3 regions of the Halomonas sp. JS92-SW72 genome follow, and region 3 is predicted to be linked to each of the others. Evidence: predicted binding sites of a transcription regulator. Region 3 holds the regulator's gene; each other region holds the start of a gene.

Region 1 (9,665 bases), 700 kb from region 3:
TCGTCGCGGGCGCCGCCGGCGCGCGCATCGTGCAGGCGGCTCGGGTCCAGCAGCCGCTCCCAGCTCATCTGCGTCATGGGCGTTCTCTCCTTGAGAACCCCATTCTGGCAGCCCCGGCCGCCGCCGCCCAGCCCCTACTCCCCGTCGGCCAGCGCCGGCAGCAATACCTTCAATTTTCGGGTCAGGGTGTTGCGCCCCCAGCCCAGCAGCTCCGCGGCCTCCCCCTTGCGCCCGCCGGTGTGGCGCAGGGCGGTCTCGATCAGGATCTTCTCGAAGTCCGGCACCGCCTCTTCCAGCAGGTGGGTATGCCCCGCCGCCAGGGCCCGGTCGGCCCAGTCCCGGAAGGCGGTGCGCCAGTCGCCGCTGGGGACGCTGCTACCGTCCTCGTGGCGCAGCTCCGGGGGCAGGTCCTCCACCAGGATCTCGCGCCCGGAGGCCATCACCGTCAGCCAGCGGCAGGTGTTCTCCAGCTGGCGCACGTTGCCCGGCCAGGGCAGACGGGTCAGGTGGCTCTCGGCCTCGGGGGTGAGCACCTTGACGTCGGTGGAGAGCTCCTTGGCGGCCTCGGCCAGGAAGTGACGGGCCAGCCGCGGGATATCCTCGCGACGCTCGGCCAGCTTCGGCAGGTGCACGCGGATCACGTTGAGGCGGTGGAAGAGGTCCTCGCGGAAGCGCCCATCCTCCACCAGGCTTTCGAGGTTCTGGTGGGTGGCGGCGATGATGCGCACGTCCACCTTCACCGGCGTGTGGCCGCCGACCCGGTAGAACTCGCCGTCGGCCAGCACCCGCAGCAGGCGGGTCTGGGTCTCGGCGGGCATATCGCCGATCTCGTCCAGGAAGAGGGTGCCGCCGTCGGCCTGCTCGAAGCGGCCCTGGCGCTGGGCGGCCGCGCCGGTGAAGGCGCCCTTCTCGTGGCCGAACAGCTCGGACTCGATCAGGTCCTTGGGGATTGCCGCCATGTTCAGGGCGATGAAGGGCTTGCCGGCCCGCGGGCTGTGCTGGTGCAGCGCCCGGGCCACCCGCTCCTTGCCGGTCCCCGACTCGCCGTTGATCAGCACGGTGATGTGCGAGTGTGACAGCCGGCCGATGGCGCGGAATACCTCCTGCATGGCCGGCGCCTCGCCGATGATCTCGGCATCCAGCCCCTCGGGCACGATGACCGGGCGCTGGCGCTCCCGGGCGTGGGCCACGGCACGGCGCACCAGGGCCAGCGCCTCATCGACATCGAAGGGCTTGGGCAGGTACTCGAAGGCCCCGCCCTGATAGGAGGCCACCGCGCTGTCCAGGTCGGAGTGGGCGGTCATCACGATCACCGGCAGGTCCGGGTGGGCCTCGCGCACCCGGGCCATCAGGTCCAGGCCATCGATGCCGGGCATGCGGATGTCGGTGACCAGCACGTCGGGCGGATTGTCGAGCAGGCGCTGCAGGGCGGTGTCCGCGCGCTCGATGCACTCAACGTCGAGGTCGGGTTGGGCGAGGGCGCGTTCGAGCACCCAGCGGATGGCGCGGTCGTCATCGACGACCACCACGCGAGCGGCGTCAGTCATGGCGCTTCTCCAGGGGAATCAGCAGTCGGAATTCGGTCTGGCCTGGCTCGGAATCACATTCGATCAGGCCCTGGTGCTGGTGCAGGATCGCCTGGGCGATGGAGAGCCCCAGGCCGCTGCCCTCGGCGCGGCCGGAGACCATGGGATAGAAGAGCGTCTCGCGCAGCGCCTCGGGAACGCCGGGACCGTTGTCGATGATCGCCACCTCGCACACCAGGCGGTGGCGCTCGGCGCCGAGGGTGAACTGGCGGCGCGCCCGGGTGCGCAGCACCAGCCGCGGCTCGGGCGTCCCCGACTCGGTCATCGCCTCCACGGCATTGCGGGCCACGTTGAGCACCGCCTGGATCATCTGGGCCTCGTCGCCGGCCAGGTCGGGCAAGCTGGGGTCGTAGTCGCGCTCGACCCGCACCTGAGGGTGCTCGACGCTCAGCAGCGAGCGCACCCGCTCCAGCACCTTGTGGATATTGAGCGGCTCGTGGCGGGTCACCCGGTTGGGGCCCAGCATGGAGTCCACCAGATCGCGCAGCCGATCGACCTCCTCGACGATGATCCGGGTGAACTCCTTCAGGTCCGGGTCGTCGAGGTCGCGCTCCAGCAGCTGGGCCGCCCCGCGGATGCCGCCCAGGGGGTTCTTCACCTCGTGGGCCAGGCCTCGGGTCAGCACCTTGATGGTCTCCTGGCGGGTCAGCAGCGCCTCCTCCCGGGAGATGCGCATCAGCCGGTCGCGGGGCTCGATCTCCAGCAGCAGCTCCTCCCGGGAAAGCGGCGTGACCGTGTAGTCCACCGTCAGCGCCTCGCCGCCCAGCATGGTCAGGCGCGCCTCGCGCTGGGTGAAGGGGTGAAATTCGTCCCGGGCCTTGCCCAGTACCGCGCCGAGCCCATCGTCGCTCTCCATCAGGGCGCACAGCGCCACACCCTGCACCCGGCTGAGGCTGTTCGCCAGCAGCGCCTCGGCGGCAGGGTTCATCCATCGCAGCCTCAGCTCGCCGTCCAGCAGGACCACGGCGGTGGTGAGGTGCTCCATCAAGCGTTGATACATCGAAGGGGCCATATCGAATCCAGGGTAGACACCAAGCGATTGCAAGAAGCGCGCCAGACTCGCAAGGCCCACCGCCAGGGGCTCCGCGGCGGCGGATCGCCACCTTGTCGCACCAAAATAGTGCAGAAAAGGAACGACTGCACGGCGCGACGGACGATGCCGGTGCACCGAGTGCCCCGCAAGGGCTCAGCGGGAGGTGCCGCGCTCCTCATGACGGCGCAGCGGCGGGTCATCGTCGGGCAGCCGTCGCAGCGATTCCGCACCGCGACGTAGCGGCGACGGCGCCTCGGCAGGCGGGGGCGGCGGCTTCACGGGCGAGTGGATCGGCCCGCCGCCATGGGGCGGCCAGCGGTCGCCATGCGGGGGGCGACAGGGCCTCGGGCTGCCGTCCGGGCACCACGGCCAGGGCGCCCAGCGAGGGGGCAGCTAATCGGCGGGGCGGTTGACGCTGGCCCGGTGCACATAGATGGTCACCGGCGAGCTGCGATGGCGAACGGCGCCGCTGCCATCGAGCAGCTCCGCCTGCAGCACGTGTTCGCCGGGGTTCATGTTGGCCACCATGAAGGCGGTGGTATGCATCGCCGTCTGGCTCACCTGGCCGTCCACCAGCAGGCGAACGCGATGGTCCTCGCGCAGCTCGGGCTGGATGCCCAGCTCCACCGGCACGTTACCCGCCGCCCCCACCGGGAAGGCCTGCTCATGGCTGGGGGAGAGGATGCGGAAGCTGTCGTAGGGCATGAAGGGCTGGCCGGGTGAGCCCGTCGCCGCGGCGGCACCGCTGGCCTCGAGCTGTGGCGCCGGCTCGCCGCGGCGCACCTCGCCGCTGGAGGGCACCACGGTCAGCGGCGCCAGCTCCACCTGCTCACCGCCCCGGTCCGGGTTGTCGGTAAAGACCACGTTGCCCTGGGCATCGGTGGTGCGATAGATCGTCTGGGCCTGGGCCGCCAGGCTGAACGACAGCCCCACCGCCAGGGCCATCAAGGCCTTGTTCATGGATACCCCCTGCGTGCCGCCTTCCTGGCGGTCTGTGGATGGTGTTGCCTTACCCCTGCTTGGATAGTGAACAAGATAAAGGGGTTCCGCCATGGCGGAACCCCTTTTCGATCAACGCCGGGGCGTCGATGCCGGGCCAGGTCGCGTCGCGCCTGGCCGCTGCCGTCATCAGCAGCTGTAGTACATGTCGAACTCGATGGGGTGGGTGGTCATGCGAATGCGCTCCACGTCCTCCATCTTCAGCTCGATGTAGGCATCGATCATGTCATCGGTGAAGACGCCACCCTCGGTCAGGAAGGCGCGATCCTTGTCCAGGGCATCCAGGGCCTGGTCGAGGCTGTGGGCCACGGTCGGCACCTTCTTGCCCTCTTCCGGCGGCAGGTCATAGAGGTTCTTGTCCATGGCGTCGCCGGGGTGGATCTTGTTCTTGATGCCGTCGATGCCGGCCATCAGCATCGCCGCGAAGCACAGGTAGGGGTTGGCGGTCGGGTCCGGGAAGCGGAGCTCGACGCGCTTGCCCTTGGGGCTGGCGGTGTAGGGGATGCGGATGGAAGCGGAGCGGTTGCGGGCCGAGTAGGCCAGCATCACCGGCGCCTCGAAGCCCGGCACCAGACGCTTGTATGAGTTGGTGGAGGCGTTGGCGAAGGCGTTCAGGGCACGGGCGTGCTTGATGATGCCGCCGATGTAGTAGAGGGCCATCTCGGAGAGACCCGCGTACTCGTCGCCCGCAAACTGGTTGTTGCCATCCTTCCAGAAGGACTGGTGGACGTGCATGCCGGAGCCGTTGTCACCGACCAGCGGCTTGGGCATGAAGGTGGCGGTCTTGCCGTAGGCATGGGCCACGTTGTGGATCACGTACTTGAGTTCCTGGACCTCGTCGGCCTTCTTGACCAGGGTGTTGAACTTGACGCCGATCTCGTTCTGGCCGGCGTTGGCCACCTCGTGGTGGTGCACCTCGACGGTCTGGCCGATGGCCTCCAGGGTGTTGCACATGGCGCCACGGATATCGTGGAAGCTATCGACCGGGGGCACCGGGAAGTAGCCGCCCTTGACCCGCGGGCGGTGGGCCAGGTTGCCGCCCTCGATGGAACGGTCGGTGGCCCAGGCGCCCTCTTCGGAGGTGATCTTGTACATGGAGCCCTCGATATCGGACTTCCAGTGCACCTCGTCGAAGATGAAGAACTCGGGCTCGGGGCCGAAGAAGGCGGTGTCGCCCAGGCCGGTGGACTGCAGGTAGGCCTCGGCGCGCTTGGCGATGGAGCGCGGGTCACGCTCGTAACCCTGCATGGTGGCCGGCTCGATGATATCGCAGCGCAGCACCAGGGTGGCGTCTTCGGTGAAGGGGTCGAGGAAGGCGGTGCCGTCTTCCGGACGCAGGATCATGTCGGACTCGTTGATGCCCTTCCAGCCGGAGATGGAAGAGCCATCGAACATCTGGCCGTTCTCGAAAAACTCCTCGTCCACATCGCGGGCCGGGATGGTGACGTGCTGCTCCTTGCCACGGGTATCGGTGAAGCGCAGGTCGACCCACTTCACGTCATGTTCTTCAATCAGGGCGAGAGTCTTGGCAGACATGGTGTCCTCCAGGGTTGAACTTGGCTCGAAGCCTTGGTGATGCGAGATCGGGATACGTCGAATTCGGGGTACTGCGAAGTTGTAGCACGCCGTGGACACCCTGCCCACGGCAGCCGGCATTCTCTCCGACGCTGCCCAATACAATGCACGCCTCATGCCAACACTGCACCCCGATGCGGCAAAATAAGGGCAACATGCTGATTTAAAAAATGAAAACGAAACACCTCGGCGCACCAGCCTGAATCACGCCCCGCCGGGCGCCCCTCGGGAACATCGTCCAGCCCCATCCTTTGCACCATGAAAGTGCGAAATGATTCACCAATGCACCGCTGAAGGGCGCTCGAGGCATCGCAGGTCCCGCGCCCCTCCCGGAGGGGACCGCCATCCTGGAGCGTCCAGAGATTTCCCACCGAACCCCTTTGATACCTAGAGTCACTAACGGCTACACTTCATTACACCACCCCTCGAGGTACCGGCAGCGAACTCCTGGCAGCCGACCCACGACCCAAGGGTGCGGCCTACTGGAGCGGAGTTCGCATGGCTGACGTCACCGGCTGCATTCTGATCGACGCCCGCAGCGCCGGCTCCCGCCTGCCTCGGCAGCTGGCGGTCGTGGCGCCGCTCGCGCGTGCCGAGACCTTCTCGCTGGCCATCATCGACGACACCGGCGATGCCCGACTGCCCCCCATGGCGCACCGCTACGGTGCACGCCTGCTCAGCGTCATTCCCGCCCCCCTGGGGCAGCGCCTCAACGACGCCATCGCCCGCAGCCCTGGCCCGCTGCTGATCTTTCCCGGCATCGGCAGCGTCTCCAGCGCCGAGACGCTCTCCCGGCTGGCCGCCGAGGTGTCAGCAGGCCGGGCCGATGTCGCCCTCCTCCCCTCCCTGCAGCGCGGCCCGCAGCGGCGCCTGCTGGTCTGGCTCAGGATCAGTCGCCTGCCCCGTGGCGAAGGCCTGTGCCTGTCCCGCGCCTGGTTCGATCGCATCGGCGGCTGCGACCCCGAGCTGGACGATGGCGCCCTGGACGAGCTGCTGGAACGCCTGCGCGCCTGCGGTGCCCGGACAAGGCCCACCGACGCCTGACACTGGCCGCCGGACCCGACCGACCGTCGATCGACTATCCTGCATACGTTGACTGCCCGTCGTAGGCACGCATTGAGCCTGCCATCCGGCGCCGATAGGGTACGGACTTTACTGATCAACCGGCCGTACACGACAAAAAATGACCGCCAACCCCTCCATCCAGCGCAAGAATTTCTGGTCCGGCCTGGGCGTTGCCGCCGTCGCGGTGCTCCTGCTCACCTGGGTCATTCCCACCTGGGGCGGCCGTGGCTTCGCCGTCGGCATGCACCCCCGCACCCTGGCCACCCTCGGCGCCTGGATCATGCTGGTCTGTGCCCTCGCCCTCAGCCTGCTCAGCGCCATCGCCCTGCTGCGCACCCGCGAGCCCTTCGTGGCCCGGCCCGACCTGCTGGGCCTCTGGCACCAGACTTGGCCCTTTCTCTATGTGCTGGCCTTCATCGTGGCCATCGACCGCCTGCCGCTGACCTGGGTGGCCCCGGCGATGATCGCCGGCCTGCTGCTGATCCTCGGCGAGCGGCGCTGGCATGTGCTGGCCCTCACCGCGGCCATTCCCACCGGCGGCCTCTATGTGCTGACCGTCCACCTGATGCGCATAGGAGTGGTGTGAGATGGGATTCGATGCCATCCTCGGCTCCTTCGCGGCCGCCCTGCACTACGAGTCCATCGCGGTCATCCTCGGCGGTGTGCTGCTCGGCTATATCGTGGGGGTGATCCCGGGTCTCAACCGGGCGGTGGCCATCGCCATCGCCATTCCGCTGACCTTCTACATGTCGGCCTATGCGGCCATCGCCTTCCTGATCGGGCTCTCCAAGGGCACCGCGGCGGGCAGTGCGGTCTCGGCGATCCTGCTCAACACCCCGGGGGAGCCCTCCTCGGCGGCCACCTGCCTGGACGGCTACCCCATGGCGAGCTCGGGCAAGCCGCGCAAGGCCCTCAAGGTGGGCCTGCTGGCCTCGGTGATCGGCGACCTGCTGGCCACCCTGCTGCTGATCGCGGTGGCCATTCCCTTCGCGTCGATCGCGCTGAAGTTCGGTCCCTACGAGCTGGCCGCGATCCTGCTCTTCGCGCTGGTGTTCATCGCCGGCATGGCGGGGGGCTCCTTTCTCAAGGGCCTGGCCGCGGGCGGCATGGGGGTGATCCTCGGCACCGTGGGACTGGACCCGGAGACCGGCGCCATGCGCCTGACCTTCGGCCATGCGGAGCTGATGGAGGGGGTGCCGATCCTGCCGCTGGTGATCGGGACCCTGGCGCTGGCCGAGATGTTCGTGCAGCTCGACGAGTACCGCCGCAACAGGGGCGGCCGCGTGATCAAGCTGGGCCAGGAGGCCGATGACGACCTCTCCTGGCCGGAGTTCAAGGGCACCCTGCCGACCATCTTCAGGAGCACCGGCGTGGGGGCCTTCGTGGGGGCGCTGCCGGGCCTGGGGCCGTCGGTGGGGGCCTTCATGGCCTATGGCCTGGCCAAGCGCACCGACAAGGACCCGGAGAGCTTCGGCAAGGGCAACCCCAAGGGCATCGCCGCCGCCGAGGCCTCGGACAACGCGGTGATCCCGGCCAGCTATATCCCGCTGTTCGGCCTGGGCATCCCCGGCAGCGTCTCGGCGGCGCTGCTGGTGGGGGCCTTCATGATCCATGGCATCCAGGTGGGGCCGCTGATGCTGCGCGACCACCCTCAGATGCTCTTCACCCTGTTCTCGGGAATGATCGTGGCAAGCCTCTTGATGCTGGCGGTGGGCTGGTACGGCCTGCGCCTCTTCGCCAAGGTCACCAGCGTGCCGGCCCACATCGTGATCCCGGTGGTGATCTTCCTGTGCCTGGCCGGCATCCAGGTCCAGGGCTACGGCACCTTCGGGCTGGTCACGGTGTTCGCCTTCGCGATCTTCGGCTACTTCCTGAAGAAGTTCGACTACTCCTTCGTGACCTTCCTGGTGGCCTTCATCGTGACCCCGATGCTGGAGATGAACCTGCGCCAGTCGGTGATCCTCTCCGGCGGCGACATCGCCATCCTGCTCGACCGGCCCATCGCCCTGGCCTTCGTCATCTTCACCGTGCTGATGGCGCTGCACCTGGGCTGGAGCAGCTACCGCCAGTGGCTGCGCAAGCGGCTCAAGGCGCCCAAGGCATGACCGATCGCCGGCCGTGCCGGCGCCCCGCGATCGACTTCGATCGCAACGCTCCACCGCGAGCGACGACGCCCCATAACGCTCCATAACAACGCAACCGTGAGGTTCTGATCATGAAAGTGAAACTGCTGGGCTCCGCCCTTCTCGCCTCCGCCGTGGCCCTCGCCGGCACCGGCCTGGCCCAGGCCGACGACTTCCCGAGCAAGCCGCTGACCCTGGTGGTCGGCTGGGGCGCCGGCGGCAGCACCGACATCCAGGCCCGGGTGCTGGCCGACATCATGAGCGAGGAGCTCGGTCAGCCGGTCAACGTGGTCAACCAGCCCGGCGCCGGCGGCGGCGTGGCCCTGGCCCGCCTGGCCAACAGCCGCGACGAGGGCTACACCTTCGTGTTCGGCACCTCCATGACCATCACCTTCGGCCCGCTCTCCTCCGAGACCACCTACGACCTCGACGACTTCCGCTACGTGGCCGGCGTGACCCTCGGCCAGTCGGCCATCGTCACCGGCGAGAACCGCCCCTTCGGTGACAGCTGGGAAGACCTGGTGGCCTACGCCCAGGAGAACCCGGGTACCAGCTACGCCACCCAGACCGCGCTCGACCGCATGATCATCGAGTACATCGCCCAGCAGGAGGGCCTCGACCTGCGCATCGTGCCCACCTCCGGCGGCGCCGGCATGGCCCCGCTGATCCTCTCCGGCGACGTCGACTTCGCCTACAGCGGCGGCACCCACTCCGGCTACGCCGAGACCGGCGAGATGCCGGTGCTGCTGAGCCTGGCCGAGGATCGCCTGGTGGCCTTCCCCGACGCCCCGACCCTGCAGGAGGCCGGCTACGACATCAACGCCGCCGAGATCCGCGTGGCGATGGTGCCGCAGAACACTCCGGACGCCCACGTCGAGCGCCTGGCCGAGGCCCTCAAGGCGGCCACCGAGGACGCGCGCTTCATCGAGATCACCGAGGAGCGCATCCTGATGCCGGTGACCTGGATGCCCGAGGAGGAGGTGACCCAGCTGCTCAGCGACCAGATCGAGGGCTACAAGGCGCTGATCGAGGAGCTCGGCGGCCTGCCCGGCCAGGAGTGAGCCGCACCGGCCCGGCCTCGCCGGGCCCGGTGAGACCCGATGACGGGCGCCCCGGGGCGCCCGTCTCGCGTTGACAGCCCATCGAAAGCGCGAATCCGCTATTACCTGGCCGGGGGAGCCTGTACAATGCGCGCCCTACATTCCCTGCCCCGCGCCTAGGGTACTTAACAAAACGTGTACATAGGTGCGTACATATCAGTGAGACACACCTCATGAGCACGAC
Region 2 (9,665 bases), 1.7 Mb from region 3:
CAGGCGAAGGAAGCGGTGATCCTCGAGGAAGCGCAGCAGGTTGACCTGGAGCTCCAGGGGCAGGTCGCCGATCTCGTCAAGAAAGAGGGTGCCGCCCGAGGTCGACTCGATGATGCCGACCTTGCGCCGGTCGGCGCCGGTGAAGGCCCCCCTCTCGTGACCGAAGAGCTCCGACTGGATCAGCCCGGCGGGCAGGGCGCCGCAGTTGACCGCATTGAAGGGGCCCGTGTGACGAGCAGAGCGCGTGTGAATGAGCCTCGCCGTCAACTCCTTGCCGGTGCCTGACTCCCCCGTGATGAGGACCGGGGCATCCACCGCGGCGATCTTGTCGATATCCCTCATCAGCGTCTGGATGGCGGGGGAGCTGCCGACCAGGGAGACGCCGGCACGGGATGGTGTCGCGTGGCCAGGGTGCGAGTCGGCACGGCCCAGCAGTGATGCCATGGCCAGCGTGCTCTCCAACACATGGTTGGCCTGGTCGGGGTGCAGGGGTAGCGGAAGGCAGGCATGGCAGTAGCGGGCGATGAACCTCACCGTCCGTTCGTCCTGGAGGCTGTGGGGGGGAAACAGGGCGACCCACAGCAGATCCGGAACCAGATTGAGGACTCTTTCCAGGTGCCGGGGGGCGCTGGCCAGCAGGCCTTCCAGCAGGATGACCCCCAGGGGCGGTGGGCTGGAGGTCAGGAGCGCTTCGGCTTCGATCAGGCAGCTGATGCGGCGAAACTGCCATGCATACTGCGGCAGCGACAGTGCCGCAATTCCCTCCAGCGGCTGGCCACCCAGCAGCAGGGCCTGGCGTGATGTTTCCCTCATCATCCCTGTTTCCATCTAATCAGTGGCTGCGTCCGCCATGGCTTCAAGGGGGGGCGCAGGCAGTCGATCGGTTGGCCAGGTCGTTCCGCTATGCTGTTGGCCGAACATCGCGATGTGATGCCGTCATCGAATGAAGGGGACCTGGCGACTCAATGCAGGAAGCAGGGGAAGTGTTGTCGCCGGTGTCGGTACTGTAAAGAATGAGTTTTTTATGGTTATTTTTGGTAATCAAATCCGCGATGTACCGACGGTATCGGCATGGTCATGATGATGGAGTAGGGGAATTATCATGCTGAGAACGAGTGAATAAAGGAGATTTTCCCCTATTCACTCGGTACGGTATCAATATTTTATTATTAGACCTTCATGCCTCGATCCACACCTCCTCGCCCTTGAAGCTCACCTTCCAGGTGCGCAGTTGAACGCCCTCGTCCTCCAGGCAGCGGCCGTCGCCGAGGCGAAAGTGCTGCTTGTAGAGCGGCGAGGCGACCACGGGCTCGCCCTTTAGATCGCCGACGATACCGCGGGCGATGACGTTGGCCCCGGAGAAGGGGTCGCGGTGGTCGATGGCGTAGAGCTCCTGCGCGTGGCCGGGGAGCTGCGACGTGTTCGGGTCGCTTGGCTGCGACGTGTTCGGGTCGCTTGGAAGGTAGAAGATCGCCACCTGGACGGGGCCTTCCGGGGTCTCCACCCAGGCGGCGACGCCGGAGTGGGGCACCAGGTCGGCGCGGGTGCAGAGGCGTTGCCAGGTCTGGGTCATGGTGTTGGCTGCTGCAGAGGCGATAGTCATGGGGAAAGACTCCTTCAGGCGGGACGTAACTGCCCGCGCTCGGTGGTCATGATGATGTCCGGGTCGGGGCGGCTGTCGTTGACGAAGCTTCTGAAGCGCTTGAGCTTCTCCGGGTCGCTCAGGGCATTGGCCCATTCGCACTGGTAGGCGTCGATCACCGTCTGCATCTGTCGCTCCAGCTCCTCGCCGATGCCGAGGCGGTCCTCGAGGATCACTTCCTTGAGGTACTCCAGGCCGCCTTCCAGGTTCTCGCGCCACACCGAGGTGCGCTGCAGGCGGTCGGCGGTGCGGATGTAGAACATCAGCACCCGGTCGATGGTGCGAATCAGCGCCTCGTCGCTGAGGTCGGTGGCAAACAGCTCGGCGTGGCGCGGACGCATGCCGCCGTTGCCGCAGACGTAGAGGTTCCAGCCGTTCTCGGTGGCGATCACGCCGATATCCTTGCTCTGCGCCTCGGCGCACTCCCGGGTGCAGCCCGAGACGCCGAACTTGATCTTGTGCGGGGCGCGCAGCCCCTTGTAGCGATGCTCCAGGCGGATCGCCATGCCCACGCTGTCATCCACGCCGTAGCGGCACCAGGTGCTGCCTACGCAGGATTTCACGGTACGCAGCGACTTGCCGTAGGCGTGACCGGTCTCGAAGCCGGCTTCGATGAGCTCGCCCCAGATCGCCGGCAGGTCCTCGAGACGGGCGCCGAACAGGTCGATGCGCTGGCCGCCGGTGATCTTGGTGTAGAGCTCGTACTTCTGCGCCACTTGGCCCAGCACCACCAGCTTGTCGGGGGTGATCTCCCCGCCGGCGATGCGCGGTACCACCGAGTAGGTGCCGTTTTTCTGCATGTTGGCCATGAAGGTGTCGTTGGTGTCCTGCAGCGGGATGTGGGCCGCGTCGGTGATCGGCTCGTTGAAGCAGGAGGCCAGGATCGAGGCTACCGCCGGCTTGCAGATATCGCAGCCGAGACCATGACCCACCTTGGAACCGTGCTTCTCCATCAGCTCGCTGAAGGTCTTGATGCCCTCCACCCGCACGATGTCGTAGAGCTCCTGGCGGGTGTAGTGGAAGTGTTCGCAGATCGACTTGTCGACCTCCACGCCGCGGCTTTCGAGTTCGTGATCCACCAGGGTCTTGAGCAGGGCGGCACAGCCGCCGCAGCCGGTGCTGGCCTTGGTGGCGCCCTTTACCGCGCCCAGGTCGACCGCGCCGCCGTCGATGGAGGCGCACACGTCCGCCTTGGTGACGTTGTGGCACGAGCAGATCATGGCGGTGTCCGGCAGGGCGTCCGGCCCCAGCGCAGGGGCGGCGCTGCTGCCGGCCGGCAGGATCAGCGAGGCCGGGTCCTCGGGCAGCTCGATGCGGTTGGCGTAGTACTGCAGCAGGGTATCGTAGTAGCTGTTGTCGCCCACCAGCATGGCGCCGACCAGGCGCTTGCCGTCGCTGGAGACTACCAGCTTGCGATACTGCTGCTTGAGCGGGTCGAGAAAACGGAACTGGCGTGCTCCGGGAGTACGGTCGCCGTGGGCGTCGCCGATGGAGCCCACGTCGACGCCCATCAGCTTGAGCTTGGTGCTCATGTCGGCGCCCTTGAAGGGCTCGTTGCCTTCTAGCAGCGTGGCGGCAGCGGCCTTGGCCATCTGGTAGCCGGGGGCAACCAGGCCGAAGATGCTGTTGTTCCACAGCGCCACTTCGCCGACGGCGAGGATGGCCGGGTCGCTGGTCAGGCAGTTGTCGTCGATCACCACGCCGCCGCGCTCGCCGATCTCCAGGCCGCAGTCGCGGGCCAGTTCGTCGCGTGGGCGAATGCCGGCGGAGAAGACGATGAGGTCGGTTTCCAGCACTTTCTCGTCCTGGAACACCATGCGGTGGCGGCTGCGTTCGCCGTCGACGATCTCCTGGGTCGCGCGGCCGGTGAGCACCTGCACGCCCAGCGATTCGATCTTCTCGCGCAGCAGCTCGCCGCCTTCGGTGTCCACCTGCATCGGCATCAGCCGCGGTGCGAATTCCACCACGGCGGTGTCGAGGTTGAGCCCGCGCAGGGCGTTGGCGGCTTCCAGACCGAGCAGGCCGCCGCCCACCACCACGCCGGTGGCGGCGCTTTCGGCGGCTTCGCGGATGGCGTCGAGGTCTTCCAGGGTGCGGTAGACCAGGCAGCCCTCACGGTCGTTGCCGGGGATCGGCGGTACGAAGGGGTAGGAGCCGGTGGCCAGCACCAGGCGGTCGTAGGGGTAGCGATCCTGGTCGGTGACCACCTCGCTGGCATTGCGGTCGATGGCGAATACCGCTTCGCCCAGGCGCAGCTCGATGCAGTGCTCGGCGTAGTAGTCGGCGGTGGAGAGCGCGAGCGAGGCGGCGTCGCGGCCGCTGAAATACTCGGAGAGGTGCACGCGGTCGTAGGCCAGGTGACGCTCCTCGCCGAACACGGTGATGGCGTAGCGCTCGGTGGCGCCGCGCTCGACCAGCTGCTCGACCAGGTGGTGGCCGACCATGCCGTTGCCAATGACGATCAGTTGCGGTTTGACGGGCGTGTTCATGCGGCCTCCTTCGCGGGGCGTTGCGGTGATTCGTTCGATGCGTCGTCGAGCAGGGCCTGGGCGTCGGCGGCGCCGAGCAGCAGGGCGGCGCGACAGTCGCTGAGATCGCGCCCGGCCAGGGCCTGCTCGAAGTACCAGGGGCCGGAGGCGGTGTCGCCGTAGAGCACGGCACCTTCCAGGCGGCCGTCACGCAGCAGCAGGCGGCGGTAGTCGCCCTGCTGAGGGTCGCGATAGCTGAGCACTTCGTGTTCGGGCTCGGGCTCGGTGGGGCCGAAGGCGTAGAGCGAGATGCCGCTTACCTTGAGCCGGGTGGCGCTGGGGCGCTCCGCGTAGCCGCCGACCGCTTCACCGGCGAGGTGGGCGGCGAGCACCTCGACCTGGCGCCAGATCGGTTCCACCAGGCCATAGGTGTGCTGTTCGAACTGGCAGCATTCGCCGAGGGCGAAGATCGCCGGGTCGGAGGTGGTCAGGTACCCATCCACCCGGATGGCGCGGTCCACCGCCAGGCCGGCGGCTCGCCCCGGCTCGACGTTGGGCGCGATGCCGATGGCCACCACCACGCAGTCGGTGGGCAGGCGGCGCCCCCCCTCGAGGCAGACGGCGGCGACACGGCCCTGGCCATCGTCCTCGAGGGCGGCCAGCCGGGCACCGGTGATGACCGCAAGCCCGCGGCCGACGAGCTCCTGCTCGAGCAGGCCCGCAGCGGTGGCATCGAGCTGGCGGTTCATCAGGCGCTCCGCCCGCTGCAGCAGGGTGACCGCCATGCCGCGCTTGCGCAGCCCCTCGGCGGCCTCCAGGCCCAGCAGGCCGCCACCGATCACCACGGCGCTGCCGCCGCGGCTGGCGCAGTCGGAAAGGGTGGCGGCATCGTTCAGGTCGCGGAAGGCATGGACGCCCGCGAGCCGGATGCCGGGCAGCGGCGGCAGCGCCGGGTGCGAGCCGGTGGCCAGCACCAGGCGGCCGTAGGCCAGGTGGCGTCCGGCATCGGTGGTCAGGCGTTGTGCCTGACGATCGATCTCGGTGACGCGCTCGCCGAGGATCAGCTCGATGCCCTGCTCGGCATACCACTCGGCCGAGCGCAGGGTCAGGGTGTCGCGCTCCAGTTCGCCGGCCAGCAGCGGCGAGAGCAGGATGCGGTTGTAGGCGGGAGTGGGCTCCTCGCCGATCACCGTGATGCGGGCAGGCCTGGCCGGCTGCCTGAGCAACGCTTCCAGCAGCCGGTGGCTGGCCATGCCGTTGCCGACGATGACCAGCGGGTCCTGGGGTGCCTGGGTGCTGTGCGGAGGCATGGAGCTCCTCCTCTGCCTGTGGGTGAACGCAAAAGGGCGCCTCGACCCCGTCTCGTGGAGAGACGGGTGCGAGGCGCCCTTGCCTGATGTTCGTTGACGGGCGATCGCCGTTGATCGCCGCCTGAGCAGACCCATCAAGAATCTCGCCAGCAGGCGGCTGTCGCGCCAGACATGCCATTTAATCAATGGCTTGCCGAGGCCCGGCGGCGGCGTGGCGGGAGAGGGCGGGGGCCGGGGGAGCGCCTCGCTGGTGCAGCGGAAGGAGGGTGTGCACCGCGATGAGGCGGGTTTCGGCGGCGTCGACCCGGCGCGAGGTGGCACCCCGTGGCGGGCACGGCGCGAAATGCCAGGCGTCAGGCACGGGGTAGGGCGGGTTGGCACCCCGCTTGCATCGCCCTGAGTATCCATAAGGCGCCATGTCGGCGCCTCTCGGGGCAACGACGCCCGCCGCTTCCTGGCCAGACCGGGACGCGGCGGGCGTCTGCGTTCATGGGCCCTGGAAACGATAACAGCGGGAGACTGCCATGCGGCAAATCAGCACCACCTGTCCCTACTGCGGCGTCGGCTGTGGGGTCCGGGCGACCCTGGCGGACGGGCAGCTGACCGCGGTGGCCGGCGATGCCGACCATCCGGCCAACCACGGACGCCTCTGCGTCAAGGGCTCGGCGCTGCACGAGACCCTGGGCGAGCAGGGCCGGCTGATGCGGCCGCGGGTGGACGGCTGCGAGGTGGCGTGGGCCACGGCCCTGGAGGCCGTGGCCGAGCGGCTGGCGGCCACGCGACGCGAGCATGGCAAGGAGGCGGTGGCCGCCTACCTCTCGGGCCAGCTGCTCACCGAGGATTACTATGTTGCCAACAAGCTCTTCAAGGGCTTCATTGGCACCCCGCACCTGGATACCAACTCGCGGCTCTGCATGGCCTCGGCGGTGGCCGCCCACCGGCGCGCCTTCGGCGCCGATGCGGTGCCCTGCAGCTACGAGGACCTGGAGGAGGCCGAGCTGGTGGTGCTGGTGGGCTCCAACCTGGCCTGGAACCACCCGGTGCTCTACCAGCGCCTCAAGGTGGCCAAGACCCGCAACCCGCTGATGCGGGTGGTGGTGATCGACCCCCGGGTCACCGACAGCTGCGAGATCGCCGACCTCTACCTGGGCCTTCGCCCCGGCAGCGATGCCCGGCTGTTCAACGGCCTGCTGGCCTGGATGGCCGACCGTGGGAGGCTCGATGCCCTCTATCTGGCGCGCCACACCCGGGGGCTCGACGCGGCCCTGGCGGCGGCCCGGGAGGATGACGTCTCGCTGGCGGCCGTGGCCGCCGACTGCGACCTGGACCCGGAGCGCCTGGAGACCTTCTACTACTGGTTCGCCAGCCAGCTCCACGTGGTGACCCTCTTCTCCCAGGGGATCAACCAGTCCAGCAGCGGCACCGACAAGGGCAATGCGATCATCAACTGCCACCTGGCCGGCGGCAAGCTGGGCCTTCCCGGGGCCGGCCCCTTCTCGATCACCGGCCAGCCCAACGCCATGGGCGGCCGCGAGGTGGGGGGCCTTGCCAATCAGCTGGCCGCCCATATGGACTACGACAGCCCCGGCGCCATCGAGCGGGTCACCCGCTTCTGGTCGACGCCCTCGCTCACGCCGACCCTCCCCGAGGCTCCCGGCCACAAGGCGGTGGAGCTGTTCGAGGCGATCGAGCGCGGCGAGATTCACGCCCTGTGGATCATGGCCACCAACCCGGCGGTGAGCCTGCCCCGTGCCGACCGGGTGCGGGCGGCGCTCGAGCAGTGCCCGCTGGTGATCGTCTCCGAGTGCGTTGCCGACACCGACCTGCTGGCGTACGCCGATATCGTGCTGCCGGCATCGAGTTGGTCCGAGAAGGACGGCACCGTGACCAACTCCGAGCGGCGCATCTCCCGCCAGCGCGGCCTTCTGCCGCCGCCGGGGGAGGCGCGCCACGACTGGTGGATCATCTGCGAGGTGGCCCGCCGGCTGGGCTACGGCGAGGCCTTTCCCTATGCGCACCCGGCGGAGATCTTCGACGAGCACGCCCGGCTCTCCGGTTTCGAGAACCTGGCCGGCACCCCGGGCGAGCGGCTGTTCGATATCTCCGCGCTGGCCGGGCTCGACCGCGCCGACTATGACGCCCTCTCGCCCATCCAGTGGCCGGTCACGGCCGCCGCGCCCCGCGGCACCGCGCGGCTGTTCGAGGAGGGCCGCTTCGCCACCCCCGACGGCCTGGCCCGCCTGATCCCGGTGCGCCCCCGCGGGCCCGAGCAGGCGCTCTGCGCGGCGCGACCGCTGCGCCTCAACACCGGGCGCATCCGCGACCAGTGGCACACCATGACCCGCACCGCCCGCTCGCCGCGGCTGATGAACCACCGCCCCGAGCCCTTTATCGAGGTGGCCCCGGCCGATGCCGCGGCCTGGGGCGTGGCCGACCAGCAGCTGGCCCGGCTGCGCGGCGCCGGCGGCGACTATGTCGGACGGGTGCGGATCGCCAGGGGCCAGCGGCGCGGCGAGGTGTTCGTGCCGATGCACTGGAGCGAACGCTTCAGCGGTGCGGCCCTGGCCGGCCGGCTGCTCGCCGCCCACCTCGACCCGCTCTCCGGCCAGCCCGAGACCAAGCAGGGCGCCGTGGCGCTGGCCCCAATGGCGATCGCCTGGGAGGCCACCCTGCTGGTGGCGCCGGATCTGGCCGGTGCGGTCGACTGGTGCGAAGCGAGCGCCTACTGGGCCCGCATTTCCCTGGCCCACTGCCAGCGCTGGCAGCTGGCCGGCGCACCCGAGAGCGCCGATCGCGACTGGCTGGCCTGGCTGGCGGCGCGGCTGCCGGTGCCGGTGAGCCTGTGGGGGGAGGACCCCTCCGGCGGGCGCCTGCGTGCCGCCGGCATCGAAGCGGGGCGCCTGCGCTGGTGGCTGATGGTGGGGCCGCCCGGCGAACTGCCGGGGCTGGCCTGGCTCGACGAGCGCTTCGCCGAGGCGGCCCGGGGCGAGGCCCTGGACGGCGCGCGGCGTCGTCGGCTGCTGGCCGGCGGTGACGCCGGCGCCGCCGACAGCGGCCCGGTGGTCTGCAGCTGCCACCAGGTGGGAAGGCGCACCATCGTGACCGCCATCCGCGACGGGGATGCCAGCATCGAGGCGCTGGGGGCGCGGCTGGCCTGCGGCACCCAATGCGGCAGCTGCGTTCCCGAGCTCAAGGCCCTGATCGAGGAGAGCTCCGCCGCCTGAGAGGTCTGCCGCCCGGAAGTGGCGAGGGTCTGGTCAGTCGCCCGGCCCATGCCGGGCCGGCTGGCGGCTCGGCAGCAGGTCGGCGAGGTCGAGGATGGCGCGAGAGAGGTCGGCCATGCTGCGGCTCTGGTCCATGGCCGTCTTGCGCATGTAGCGGTAGGCCTGCTCCTCGCTCATGGCCTGGTTGGCCATGATGACCCCCTTGGCGCGTTCGACCAGCTTGCGCTCGCGCAGCGCCTTGCGGGTGTTCGCCAGTTCGTTGCCGAGCCCCTGCAGCCGGTCGGTCTGGCTGCGCACGAGCTCGAGCAGCGAGCGATTGAGGGGCGAGGCGAGGGCCTCGGCCGTCGCCTGCCCGTCGATGCCGCCGGGCGTGGCCGCGACGGTATCGCCCAGCAGCGGGTCGAGCGCCGAGGGGCCGGTGTCACACGGCGGCGCGGCCAGCGCCTGGCGCGCGGCGGCCAGGCGCTCGGCACACAGCGAAGCCAGCTCCTCGCCCAGGCAGGCCTCGACCCGGTGCATGGCGTCGATGCGTCGGGTGGTCAGGGCGAACCAGAGCTCCCCCAGTTGCGCGGGGTCGCGCACGCCGGCCGCGGCGGCATCCACCGGCGCTGCCCCGGCGATCTCGCGCAGGCGCTGGACCGGTGCCAGGTTGCTCTCCGGCAGGGCGGCCTCCCAGCAGGTTCGGGCCTCGGGGCTGGCGAACTCCAGGAAGGTCGCGAAGCAGCGCGTCTGGGCCTCGAGCAGCCGCCCCAGCAGCCGGCGATGGGCGGCGTCGAAGCCGCCGGCGGTGAAGCCGTGGGCGCCGCAGGCGCGCTCCTGGCCGGCCAGCTCCTTGCCCTTCAGCAGGTGAAAGAGGGCCACCAGGGCCAGGGTGATGCGGGTGTCACCGCCGCCATCGGCGGCCTCGAACACCAGGCCCAGCAGGCCGCCGATCAGGCCGTTGTAGTCGCGCGTGGCGTCGTCCGGTGTCATCCGTCGGGTGGCCACGGCGCCACGCACCGTCTCCAGGGCGTCCAGGGCC
Region 3 (9,665 bases):
AGGTAGGCGGGCAGCCAGCGCTCCACCCAGGCCTGGATATCGGCGCGCATCGCCTCCACCAGGGGGTAGGTCTCGAGGAACTCGATGACCGGCGCGTCGCGGCCGGTGCTGGCGCGCAGCTGCGGGTCCCAGTAGGGGTTGGGCAGGCAGCGCGCATCGAACACCAGGTCGGCGTCCAGCGGCACGCCGCGCTTGAAGCCGAAGGACTCGAAGGTCAGGGTGAGCTGGTCGGGCTGGTGGCGGGCCACCTGGTCGGCGATACGGCGCCTCAGTTCGTGGACCGATAGCCGTGAGGTGTCGATGACCAGGTCGGCCAGGTCACGGATTTCGGCGAGGGCCAACTCCTCGGAATCGATCGCCTCGGCGAGCGTCATCTGGCTGTCCCGGGTCAGCGGATGGCGGCGCCGGGTGGCAGAGTAGCGCTCGAGCAGGATGCGCGCATCGGTGGTCAGGTAGATCACCTGGCAGGCGATGCCGCGGGCCTGGAGCGCCTGCAGCTGGGCGGGAAAGCTCTGCAGGGCCTGGGGCAGGTTGCGGGCGTCGATGCTGACGGCGATGGAGGAGCGTGGCGACTCCGAGCTGCCCAGTTCATCGACCAGCGAGCCGAGCAGCATGGCCGGGAGGTTGTCGATAGCGTAGTAGCCGAGATCCTCCAGGGCCTGCAGCGCGATCGACTTGCCCGAGCCGGAGCGGCCGCTGATGATCACGAGCTGCATGGGGGATCTCCTGGTCGTCAATCTGGCCGGGCGGCCCGTGGGCGCTACCCCTGCCGTCGAATCGCCTCGATGAGCCGTTCGTGGAGCTCGCGCTGGCTTTCGCTGCGGCGCAGCCCGCTGCGGGTGTCGGCGTCGTTCATCACCCCGGCCACTTGGGCAAGCAGGGCGAGGTGGGCGTCGTCGGCCTCCTCGGGGACCAGCAGCACGAACACCAGGTCGACGGGTTCGCCGTCGATGGCGTCGAAGTCCACCGGCTCGGCCAGCTTCAGGAAGCCGGCGATGGGGGCCTTGCAGTGAGGGCTTCTGGCGTGGGGGATGGCCACCCCGTTGCCGATGCCGGTGCTGCCCAGGCGCTCGCGCCCGATCAGCCGGCTGAACACCTCCTGGCTGTCGAGGCTTGGCGTATTCTGTGCGATGAAGGTGCTGAAGAACTCCAGCACCCGTTTCTTGCTGCCCCCGGGTACGCCGAACAGGGTGCGCTCCGGGGGCAGGATGGCTTCCAGTGACATGATGGGCTCAGCGAGCGCCGGCGCCCTGGGCGCGGGCCTGGGCCTTCTCCTTGTGCTTGACCAGCTGGCGATCCAGCTTGTCGGCCAGAGCGTCGATGGCGGCGTACATGTCACCGTCCTGGGCTTCGGCATGCAGGTCGGCGCCGGCGGCATGCAGGGTGCAGGCGGCGTGCTGGCGCTCCTTCTCCACGGACAGGGTCACCTGCACGTTGGTGATGTTGTCGTAGTGGCGCTCCACGCGAGCCAGCTTCTCGTCCACATAGCCACGCAGGGCATCGGTCAGTTCCACATGATGGCCGGTGATATTGACTTGCATGACACGCTCCTTGCTCGTTGGTTGTGGGTCGATTGTAACCCTTTTTCCTGCCTTGCATACCCCCCGGTCTGCCGCCGCCGCGGCGGGCCTGATGCAGGTCAGCGAAGCGCGGGCGGGTGGCGGTTGGCACGCGACGCAGCCGGCGTTCCGGGGCATGCTGGGAGATGGGGTCGGTGCCGCGCTGGCATCATCTCAGCCGCTTGCGCTCGCTGGAGGAGGGGATGCCCATCGCCTCGCGGTACTTCGCTACGGTCCGGCGGGCCACCTGGATGCCGGCCTCCTCGAGCAGGGCCACCAGCTTGCTGTCGGAGAGCGGCTTGCGCGGCGGCTCCTCCTGGATCAGCTTGCGGAGCCGCGCGCGGATGGCGGTGCTGGAGTGGGCGTCGCCCTCGCCGTTGCCGCCCACCTGGCTGGAGAAGAAGTACTTCAGCTCGAACACCCCTCGGGGGGTGTGGATGTATTTCTGGGTGGTGACCCGGGAGATGGTCGATTCGTGCATCTCCACGGCCTGGGCGATATCGGCCAGGATCAGCGGCTTCATCGCCTCCTCGCCCTGCTCCAGGAAGTCGAGCTGGCGGGCCATGATCTCGCGGCCCACCCGCAGCAGGGTGTCATTGCGGCTGGAGAGGCTCTTCATCAGCCAGCGCGCCTCCTGCAGGTGGTCCTTGAGGAACTGGTTGTCCTGGCTCTTGTCGGCGCGGCGGATCAGCGCCGCGTAGTCGGGCTGGATGCGCAGACGGGGCAGCGCCTCCTGGTTGAGCTCCACGTGCCAGCCGCGGCTGTCCTGGCGTGCCACCAGGTCGGGGATCACGTAGTCGTTCTCGAGGCTGGCGTAGGCGCTGCCGGGGCGCGGGTCCAGGGAGCGGACCAGGGCGATGGCCGTTTCCAGGGCGTCGTCGTCGAGGCCGAGGCGGCGCTTGAGCAGGCGGCGGTCGTCGCCGGCCAGGGCCTCGAGGAACTGGCGCACCAGGCGGCGCGCCTGGGGTAGCAGCGGGGTGTCGTCGGGCAGGGCGGCGAGCTGCAGCATCAGGCACTCGCGCAGGTCCCGGGCGAAGACGCCGGTGGGCTCGAACTGCTGCAGGCGCAGCAGCACCTGCTCCACCTCGGCGCTGCGCAAGCCGCCGAGCCCCTGGGACTTGAGGCCGTCGCGGATCTCGTCGAGGGGTTGCGCCAGGTAGCCCGCGCTGTCCACGGCATCGATCAGGCTCTCGGCGATCTGCTGCTCGCGGGGGTCGAGGTCGGTCATCGCCAGTTGCCAGGCCAGGTGGCCCTGCAGGCTCTGTGCGCTCGCCTCGCGCTCGAAATCGGGGCCCTCGCCGCCGGCCGGCGCCCCCAGGTCCTGGTAGGTGTCCGACCAGTCGCTGTCGGTGCTGAGTTCGTCGGGAATCTCGCTGGCCCAGTCGTCCTCGGGGGCCTCGCTCACCGTCTGCTCGCCGAAGCCCTCATCGAGCTCCAGCATGGGGTTGGACTCCAGCGCCTGCTGGATCTCCTGGCGCAGGTCGAGGGTGGAGAGCTGCAGCAAGGCAATGGCCTGCTGCAGCTGGGGCGTCATGGTCAGCTGCGTGCCGACGCGGAGCTGAAGGGAGGCTTTCATGGCCATCGTGATCGTCTGCCCTCTTGTGCCGGGAAGTGGCCGTAAGGCCTCACCCTAGCGCGGCCGACGCGGGCATGCAAGCGCTTGTTAAGCAACTTCTGTGCCACCCGCAATCACCATGCCGTCATCGAATAACGACAGACATATCAGAGGATTGTGCTCAGAGCCGGAAATCTTCGCCCAGGTAGACCTCGCGCACCCGCTGGTTGGCGAGGATCGCCTCGGCGTTGCCCTCGGCGATGATCTTGCCGTCACCGACGATGTAGGCGGTGTCGCAGATATCCAGGGTCTCGCGCACGTTGTGGTCGGTGATCAGCACGCCGATGCCGCGGGCCTTGAGCTGGCGGATGACCCCCTTGATCTCGCCCACCGAGATGGGGTCGACGCCGGCGAAGGGCTCGTCGAGCAGGATGAAGGCGGGCTCCGTGGCCAGAGCCCGGGCGATTTCCACCCGCCGTCGCTCGCCGCCGGAGAGGCTCATGCCGAGGTTGTCGCGGATATGGGTCACGTGAAACTCCCCGAGCAGCTGCTCGAGGCGGGCGCGGCGCCCCTCGCGGTCGAGATCCTTGCGGGTCTCGAGGATCGCCATGATGTTGTCGGCCACCGACAGCTTGCGGAAGATCGACGCCTCCTGGGGCAGGTAGCCGATGCCGGCCCTGGCGCGCTGGTGCATGGCGGCCCGGGACAGGTCCAGGTCGTCGATGGCCACCTCGCCGGCATCGGCGCGCACCAGCCCCACGATCATGTAGAAGGAGGTGGTCTTGCCGGCGCCGTTGGGGCCGAGCAGGCCGACGATGCTGCCCTGGCGGATGGCCAGGCTGATGTCCTGGACCACGCGGCGACGCTTGTAGCTCTTGGCCAGGTGGCGGGCATGGAGGGTCTTCATGGGCGGCCTTACTGCTCGGGCTGAAGGGTCATGCGGATGCGCTGGCGCCCTTCGACGCCCTCGCCCTCGCTGCGGGCCTGGACCACGCGGCGGTCGAGGAAGTACTCCAGGTAGCCGCCGTCGAAGGTGTCACCGCCCTGGTGCAGCTCGGCGCGGTCGATCAGTTCCATGCGCCGCTCGGCCACGTGGTAGATGATGGTGCGGCCCCAGCCACGCACCATGGGCTCTGCGGGATCGGGCTGCTGCTCCAGATAGGCGCGCTCGCCGGTGGCGATGGCGCGGGAGAGCTGGCCCTGGGCGTTGCGCTGGATCTCCACCCGCTCGCCGGTCAGGCGCATGCTGCCCTGGCGGATATCCACCTCGCCGGTATAGACGGCGGTGCCGGCGCGGTCGTCCAGGTCGAGCCGGTCGGCCTCCACCTCGATGGGGGCCTCGGCATCGCGGCCCTGGGCCAGGGTCGGCGCGGCGACCAGCGGCAGCAGCAGGCAGAGCAGCAGGGCGGAGGTTCGCTTCATGGCTGGGGGTCCTCTCGGGTCTCGGGCGGATGGTGGCCGCGCACATTGTCGGTCAGTCGGGCACGGTTGTCATGGAGCCAGGCGTCGAAGCGCTCGCCGCTCATGCGTTGGGGGGGCTGCTGGAGCAGGGCCGGGGTGTCGCTCCAGGCGTGGCCGCTCTCGGCGTCGTAGTGGAGCACCTCGGTGTCGAGCTGCCAGCGCTCCTCGGGGGCGTGGAGTCGGGCGCTGCCGGAGAGGGTGAGCGGGTTGCCGCCGGGACCCAGCACGCCGCTGTCGGCCTCGGCCAGCCACACTCTGCCTGCGTTGTCGTAGAGCCGTGCGTCGGGGGTCTCGAGGCGGGTGACGTCGTCGTGGGGCGTGTGCACCAGGCGTGGCGTCTCGATGCGCTGATGGGCTCGCCCCTCGCCGTCGAAGCGGGTCAGTCGCGCCCCCTCCAGGTAGAAGTCCGGCTCGCCGGCTTCGTCCCGCGGGACCGCGCCGGGCTCCCTGACGCTGCGCGAGTCGAGCAGCACCAGCATGCCCCCCAGCGCCACCAGCAGCAGGAAGAGCCAGACCCGAAACGACGGCCGTGGCAGGGCCATGGGCTCAGCCGGCCCCGTGCAGGTAGGTGTCGATCACGGCGTCCCAGTGGCCCTGGGCCCTGAGCAGGGTGTCGGCGATCTCGCGGGCGGCGCCCTGACCGCCCCCCTTCACGGTGACCCAGTCGGCGTGCTTCTGGATGTACTCCGGGGCGTTGGGCACGCTGATGCCCACCCCGGCGCGGCGAATGGCGCCCACGTCGGGCATGTCGTCGCCGCAGTAGGCGACCTGATCGAACTCGAGGCCGAGGCGGGCGCAGAGGTCGCGCAGCACCGGCAGCTTCTTCTCCACCCCCTGGAAGACGTGCGGGATGCCCAGCGCCGCGGCGCGGCGGCTCACCGTCGGGGAGTCGCGGCCGGTGATCAGCGCCACCTCGATGCCGGCTCGCTTGAGCAGCTTGAGGCCGTGGCCGTCCTGCACGTTGAACGCCTTGATCTCGATGCCGTCGGCCTGGAAGTAGAGCTGGCCGTCGGTGAGCACGCCATCGACGTCCAGGGCCAGCAGGCGAATGCGGCGCAGGCGGTCCACCAGGCGGGGGTCTTGCAGCGGGAGGGTGTGGGGCATGGGAGCTCCGGTTCGGTGGGTGGGGGTCAGATCACGCCGCTGGCGAGCAGGTCGTGCATGTGCAGGGCGCCGACCGGCCGGTCGTCGTCGTCGACCACCGCCAGGGCGGAGATGCGATGGTCCTCCATCAGCTTCACCGCCTCGGCGGCCAGCATCTCCGGTGCCACTCGCTTGCCGGGCCGGGTCATCACCGCGTCGACGGTCAGGCCGGAGAGGTCGCTATGCTGGTCGAGGGTGCGGCGCAGGTCGCCGTCGGTGTAGACGCCGGCCAGCCGGCCCTGCTCGTCCACCACGCAGGTGAAGCCGAGCCCCTGACGGGTGATCTCCAGCAGGGCGTCGCGCAGCGGGCTGCCCAGCGGCACGATGGGCAGCCGGGGGCCGTCGTGCATCAGGTCGGCCACGCGCAGCAGCAGCCGCTTGCCGAGGCTGCCGCCGGGGTGGGAGAGGGCGAACTCCTCGGCGGTGAAGCCGCGAGACTCCAGCAGCGCCACCGCCAGGGCATCGCCCAGCGCCAGGGCGGCGGTGGTGGAGGCGGTGGGCGCCAGGTCCAGCGGGCAGGCCTCGCGTTCCACGCCGGCATCGAGGTGGGCCTCGGCGTGGCGGGCCAGGGTCGAGGCGGGGCGGCCGGTCATGCTGACCAGGGGCACGCCCATGCGCTTGAGCAGCGGCAGCAGGGCGGTCACCTCGGCGGTCTCGCCGGAGTTGGAGAGCGCCAGCACCACGTCCCCCGGGGTGATCATGCCGAGGTCGCCGTGGCTGGCCTCGCCGGGGTGCACGAAGAAGGCGGGGGTGCCGGTACTGGCCAGGGTGGCGGCGATCTTGCCAGCGATATGGCCGGACTTGCCCATGCCGGTGACCACCACCCGGCCGCGGCAGGCGAGGATCAGCTGGCAGGCGCGGTCGAAGTCGGCGTCGAGGCGGGCGATGAGCGCACCGATGGCCTGCTGCTCGAGGCGCAGGGTGCGCCGGGCGCTGTCGCGCAGCGATGAGGTGTGCGGGGCCTGGGGGGTCTGTTGGGTCATGGCGATGATTGTTGCCTGTTGCGCGGGTTCACTCAAGGGGCAGCGGCGAGGCTGGCCACGCCGACCCAGGCCAGGTAGCCCAGGTAGGTGGCCGCCAGCAGGGCTCCGGGGAGGCGGCCGACTCGGCCGCGACGCTGCCACAGCAGCAGCATGCCGAGCGCCAGGGTCAGCGCCAGCATCACCGGGTAGTCGCGGCCCGCGGCGGCGGGATCGCTGGGGCCGGGGGCCAGCAGGCCGGGAATCGGCAGCACGATGAGCAGGTTGAAGAGGTTGGAGCCGATCACGTTGCCGATGGCGATGTCGTGGTGGCGCTTGAGGGCGCTGGCCACGCAGGCGGCCAGTTCCGGCAGGCTGGTGCCGATGGCCACCACGGTCAGTCCGATGGCCAGCTCGCTCACCCCCAGGCCGCGGGCCAGCTCGCTGGCGCCCCACACCACGGCGCGGGAGCCCGCGGCCAGCACCAGCAGGGTCGCCGCCAGCCAGGCCAGCGCCCGGGGCAGGGCCATGTCCGGGATCTCGCCGGCGTCAGGGTGGGGGGCGTCCGGGGTGTCGGCGCGGAACAGCCACCACAGGCTGAAGACCAGCAGCAGTAGCAGGAAGAGAGCGTCGAAGCGGCCGAGGATGCCATTGGCCAGGGCGTAGCCGGCCAGGCCCGTGGCACCCAGCAGCAGCGGCAGCTCGCGGCGCACCAGAGAGAAACGCACCGGGATCGGCACGATCAGGGCGGTGATCCCCAGCACCAGGCCGATGTTGGCGATGTTGGAGCCCAGGGCGTTGCCCGTGGCCAGGTCGGGGATGCCGTCCAGGCTGGCCACCACCGAGACCACCATCTCCGGCGCCGAGGTGCCCAGCGCCACCACCGTCATGCCCACCAGCAGGGTGCTCATGCCGGCCCGGTGGGCGGTGGCCGCCGCCGCCCCCACGAAGCGGTCGGCGCTCCACAGCAGGGCGGCGAGGCCCAGCAGCACGACGATCAGCGGTACCAGCATGGGGTGTCCTTGGCGGATGAAGCGGGAAGGGCGCATTAAACGCGCTGGCCACGGGGAGTGCAAGGCGCCGGGGGAGGGGCGAAGAGCGTCTCGCTGGCGCCGGCCCGGGCAGTTAGGATACGATGTTCGATAATTATCCCCAGGGTTCCGGAAGAGTTGACGAGCCGATGAGTGACACTCCCTTCGTGGTGGTGGAGGGTCTGCATTTCTCGCGGGGTGACAAGGAGATCTTTCGCGGCGTCGATCTCGTCATCCCGCGGGGCAGGATTACCGCCATCATGGGTCCCAGCGGCACCGGCAAGACCACGCTGCTCAAGCTGATCGGCGGCCAGCTGGCCCCCGACGCCGGCCGCGTGCTGATCGACGGCGAGGACGTGCATCGCCAGTCGCGCCGGGCGCTGTTCGCCATGCGCCGGCGCATGGGCATGCTGTTCCAGAGCGGGGCGCTCTTCTCGGACCTCAGCGTGTTCGAGAACGTCGCCTTCCCGCTGCGCGTTCACACCGACCTGCCCCATGCGATGATTCGTGACCTGGTGCTGATGAAGCTCGAGGCGGTGGGGCTGCGCGGCGCCCGCGAGCTGATGCCGGCGGAGCTCTCCGGCGGCATGGCACGCCGGGTGGCGCTGGCCCGGGCGATGGCCCTGGACCCCGAGCTGATCCTCTACGACGAGCCCTTCGTCGGCCAGGATCCCATCTCCATGGGCGTGCTGGTGCAGCTGATCAAGCGCCTCAACGAGGCGCTGGGGCTCACCTCCATCGTGGTCTCCCACGACATCAAGGAGACCCTGACCATCGCCGACTACGTCTATGTGATCGCCGACGGCCAGGTAATGGCCCACGGCACCCCCGAGGGGCTCGACGTGGACCAGGACCCCCGGGTGAGCCAGTTCGTCCATGGCGAGCCCGACGGCCCGGTGCCCTTCCACTATCCGGCGGTGGACTTCTTTACCGATATCCTCAATGCGGGAGGGCGGCGATGATCGGGCGGATCACCAGCCTCGGCCGGCGCGGCTGCGAGCTTCTCGAGTCGCTGGGCCGAGCCGGCATCTTCGTGGCCCAGTCGGCGGTGGGCGTGCCCAGCCGCGAGGGCTGGCACCTGTGGCTGCGCCAGATGCACTTCGTGGGGGTGCTGTCGCTGGCCATCGTGCTGGTCTCCGGGCTCTTCATCGGCATGGTGCTGGCGCTGCAGGGCTACACCATTCTGGTGGACTTCGGCGCCGAACAGGCGCTGGGCCAGATGGTGGCGCTGTCGCTGCTGCGCGAGCTGGCGCCGGTGGTGGCCGCGCTGCTGTTCGCCGGCCGCGCCGGCTCGGCGCTGACCGCCGAGATCGGCCTGATGAAGGCCACCGAGCAGCTCACCAGCATGGAGATGATCGGCGTCGACCCGCTGCGCCGGGTGGTGGCCCCGCGGCTGTGGGCGGGGTTCGTGGCCCTGCCGCTGCTCACCATCGGCTTCAGCGTGGTGGGGATCTACGGCGGCTACCTGGTGGGCGTGGAGTGGCTCGGCGTCTTCGAGGGCTCCTACTGGGGCAACATGCAGTCCAGCGTCGAGTTCATCGGTGACGTGGGCAACGGCATGGTCAAGAGCCTGGTGTTCGCGGTGGTGGTGACCTGGATCGCGGTGTTCCAGGGCTACGACCTGGTGCCCACCTCGGAGGGAATCTCCCGGGCCACCACCCGCACGGTGGTCTACTCGTCGCTGGCGGTCCTCGGCCTCGATTTCGTGCTGACCGCGGTGATGTTCGGTGGCCTCTCCTGAGCGGATGCCCGACAGGAAGAGACGCCCCGCAAGCCTGATGTTCGGAGAGAAACGATGAAACGCAGCAAGATGATGGAGCTGGGGGTGGGCCTGTTCATGCTCGCCGGCATCCTCGGCCTGGTATTCCTCGGCCTGCGGGTCAGCGGGCTGACCTTCCAGGCGCCCGGCGACACCTTCCGCCTGGAGGCCAACTTCGCCAATATCGGCGGCCTCAAG

The links. The regulator sigma-54, encoded in region 3, starts transcription at its own class of promoters, with help from an activator protein. The targets are predictions, from matches to a motif close to TGGCACNNNNNTTGCTNT.
Region 1: the regulator sigma-54 is predicted to act here: its motif matches at 2,625-2,642, upstream of glnL (nitrogen regulation protein NR(II)).
Region 2: the regulator sigma-54 is predicted to act here: its motif matches at 5,796-5,813, upstream of D1793_RS13990 (nitrate reductase).

Annotation. Positions count from the first base shown of each region.
Region 1 covers NZ_CP032147.1:1,285,437-1,295,101, reverse strand. The annotation lists gene D1793_RS06175 (deoxyguanosinetriphosphate triphosphohydrolase) at 1-77, opposite strand, end outside; gene ntrC (nitrogen regulation protein NR(I)) at 135-1,547, opposite strand; gene glnL (nitrogen regulation protein NR(II)) at 1,540-2,586, opposite strand; gene D1793_RS06160 (DUF4124 domain-containing protein) at 3,013-3,579, opposite strand; gene glnA (glutamate--ammonia ligase) at 3,748-5,154, opposite strand; gene D1793_RS06150 (hypothetical protein) at 5,692-6,237, shown strand; gene D1793_RS06145 (hypothetical protein) at 6,377-6,844, shown strand; gene D1793_RS06140 (tripartite tricarboxylate transporter permease) at 6,846-8,363, shown strand; gene D1793_RS06135 (tripartite tricarboxylate transporter substrate binding protein) at 8,474-9,442, shown strand; gene typA (translational GTPase TypA) at 9,655-9,665, shown strand, end outside.
Region 2 covers NZ_CP032147.1:2,978,723-2,988,387, reverse strand. The annotation lists gene D1793_RS14010 (sigma-54 dependent transcriptional regulator) at 1-816, opposite strand, end outside; gene nirD (nitrite reductase small subunit NirD) at 1,178-1,603, opposite strand; gene nirB (nitrite reductase large subunit NirB) at 1,618-4,131, opposite strand; gene D1793_RS13995 (FAD-dependent oxidoreductase) at 4,128-5,420, opposite strand; gene D1793_RS13990 (nitrate reductase) at 5,945-8,644, shown strand; gene D1793_RS13985 (nitrate regulatory protein) at 8,678-9,665, opposite strand, start outside.
Region 3 covers NZ_CP032147.1:586,881-596,545, forward strand. The annotation lists gene rapZ (RNase adapter RapZ) at 1-716, opposite strand, end outside; gene ptsN (PTS IIA-like nitrogen regulatory protein PtsN) at 761-1,225, opposite strand; gene raiA (ribosome-associated translation inhibitor RaiA) at 1,233-1,541, opposite strand; gene D1793_RS02785 (RNA polymerase factor sigma-54) at 1,729-3,141, opposite strand; gene lptB (LPS export ABC transporter ATP-binding protein) at 3,296-4,021, opposite strand; gene lptA (lipopolysaccharide transport periplasmic protein LptA) at 4,030-4,536, opposite strand; gene lptC (LPS export ABC transporter periplasmic protein LptC) at 4,533-5,117, opposite strand; gene D1793_RS02805 (HAD-IIIA family hydrolase) at 5,122-5,679, opposite strand; gene D1793_RS02810 (KpsF/GutQ family sugar-phosphate isomerase) at 5,706-6,701, opposite strand; gene D1793_RS02815 (calcium/sodium antiporter) at 6,734-7,690, opposite strand; gene D1793_RS02820 (ATP-binding cassette domain-containing protein) at 7,858-8,670, shown strand; gene mlaE (lipid asymmetry maintenance ABC transporter permease subunit MlaE) at 8,667-9,449, shown strand; gene mlaD (outer membrane lipid asymmetry maintenance protein MlaD) at 9,504-9,665, shown strand, end outside.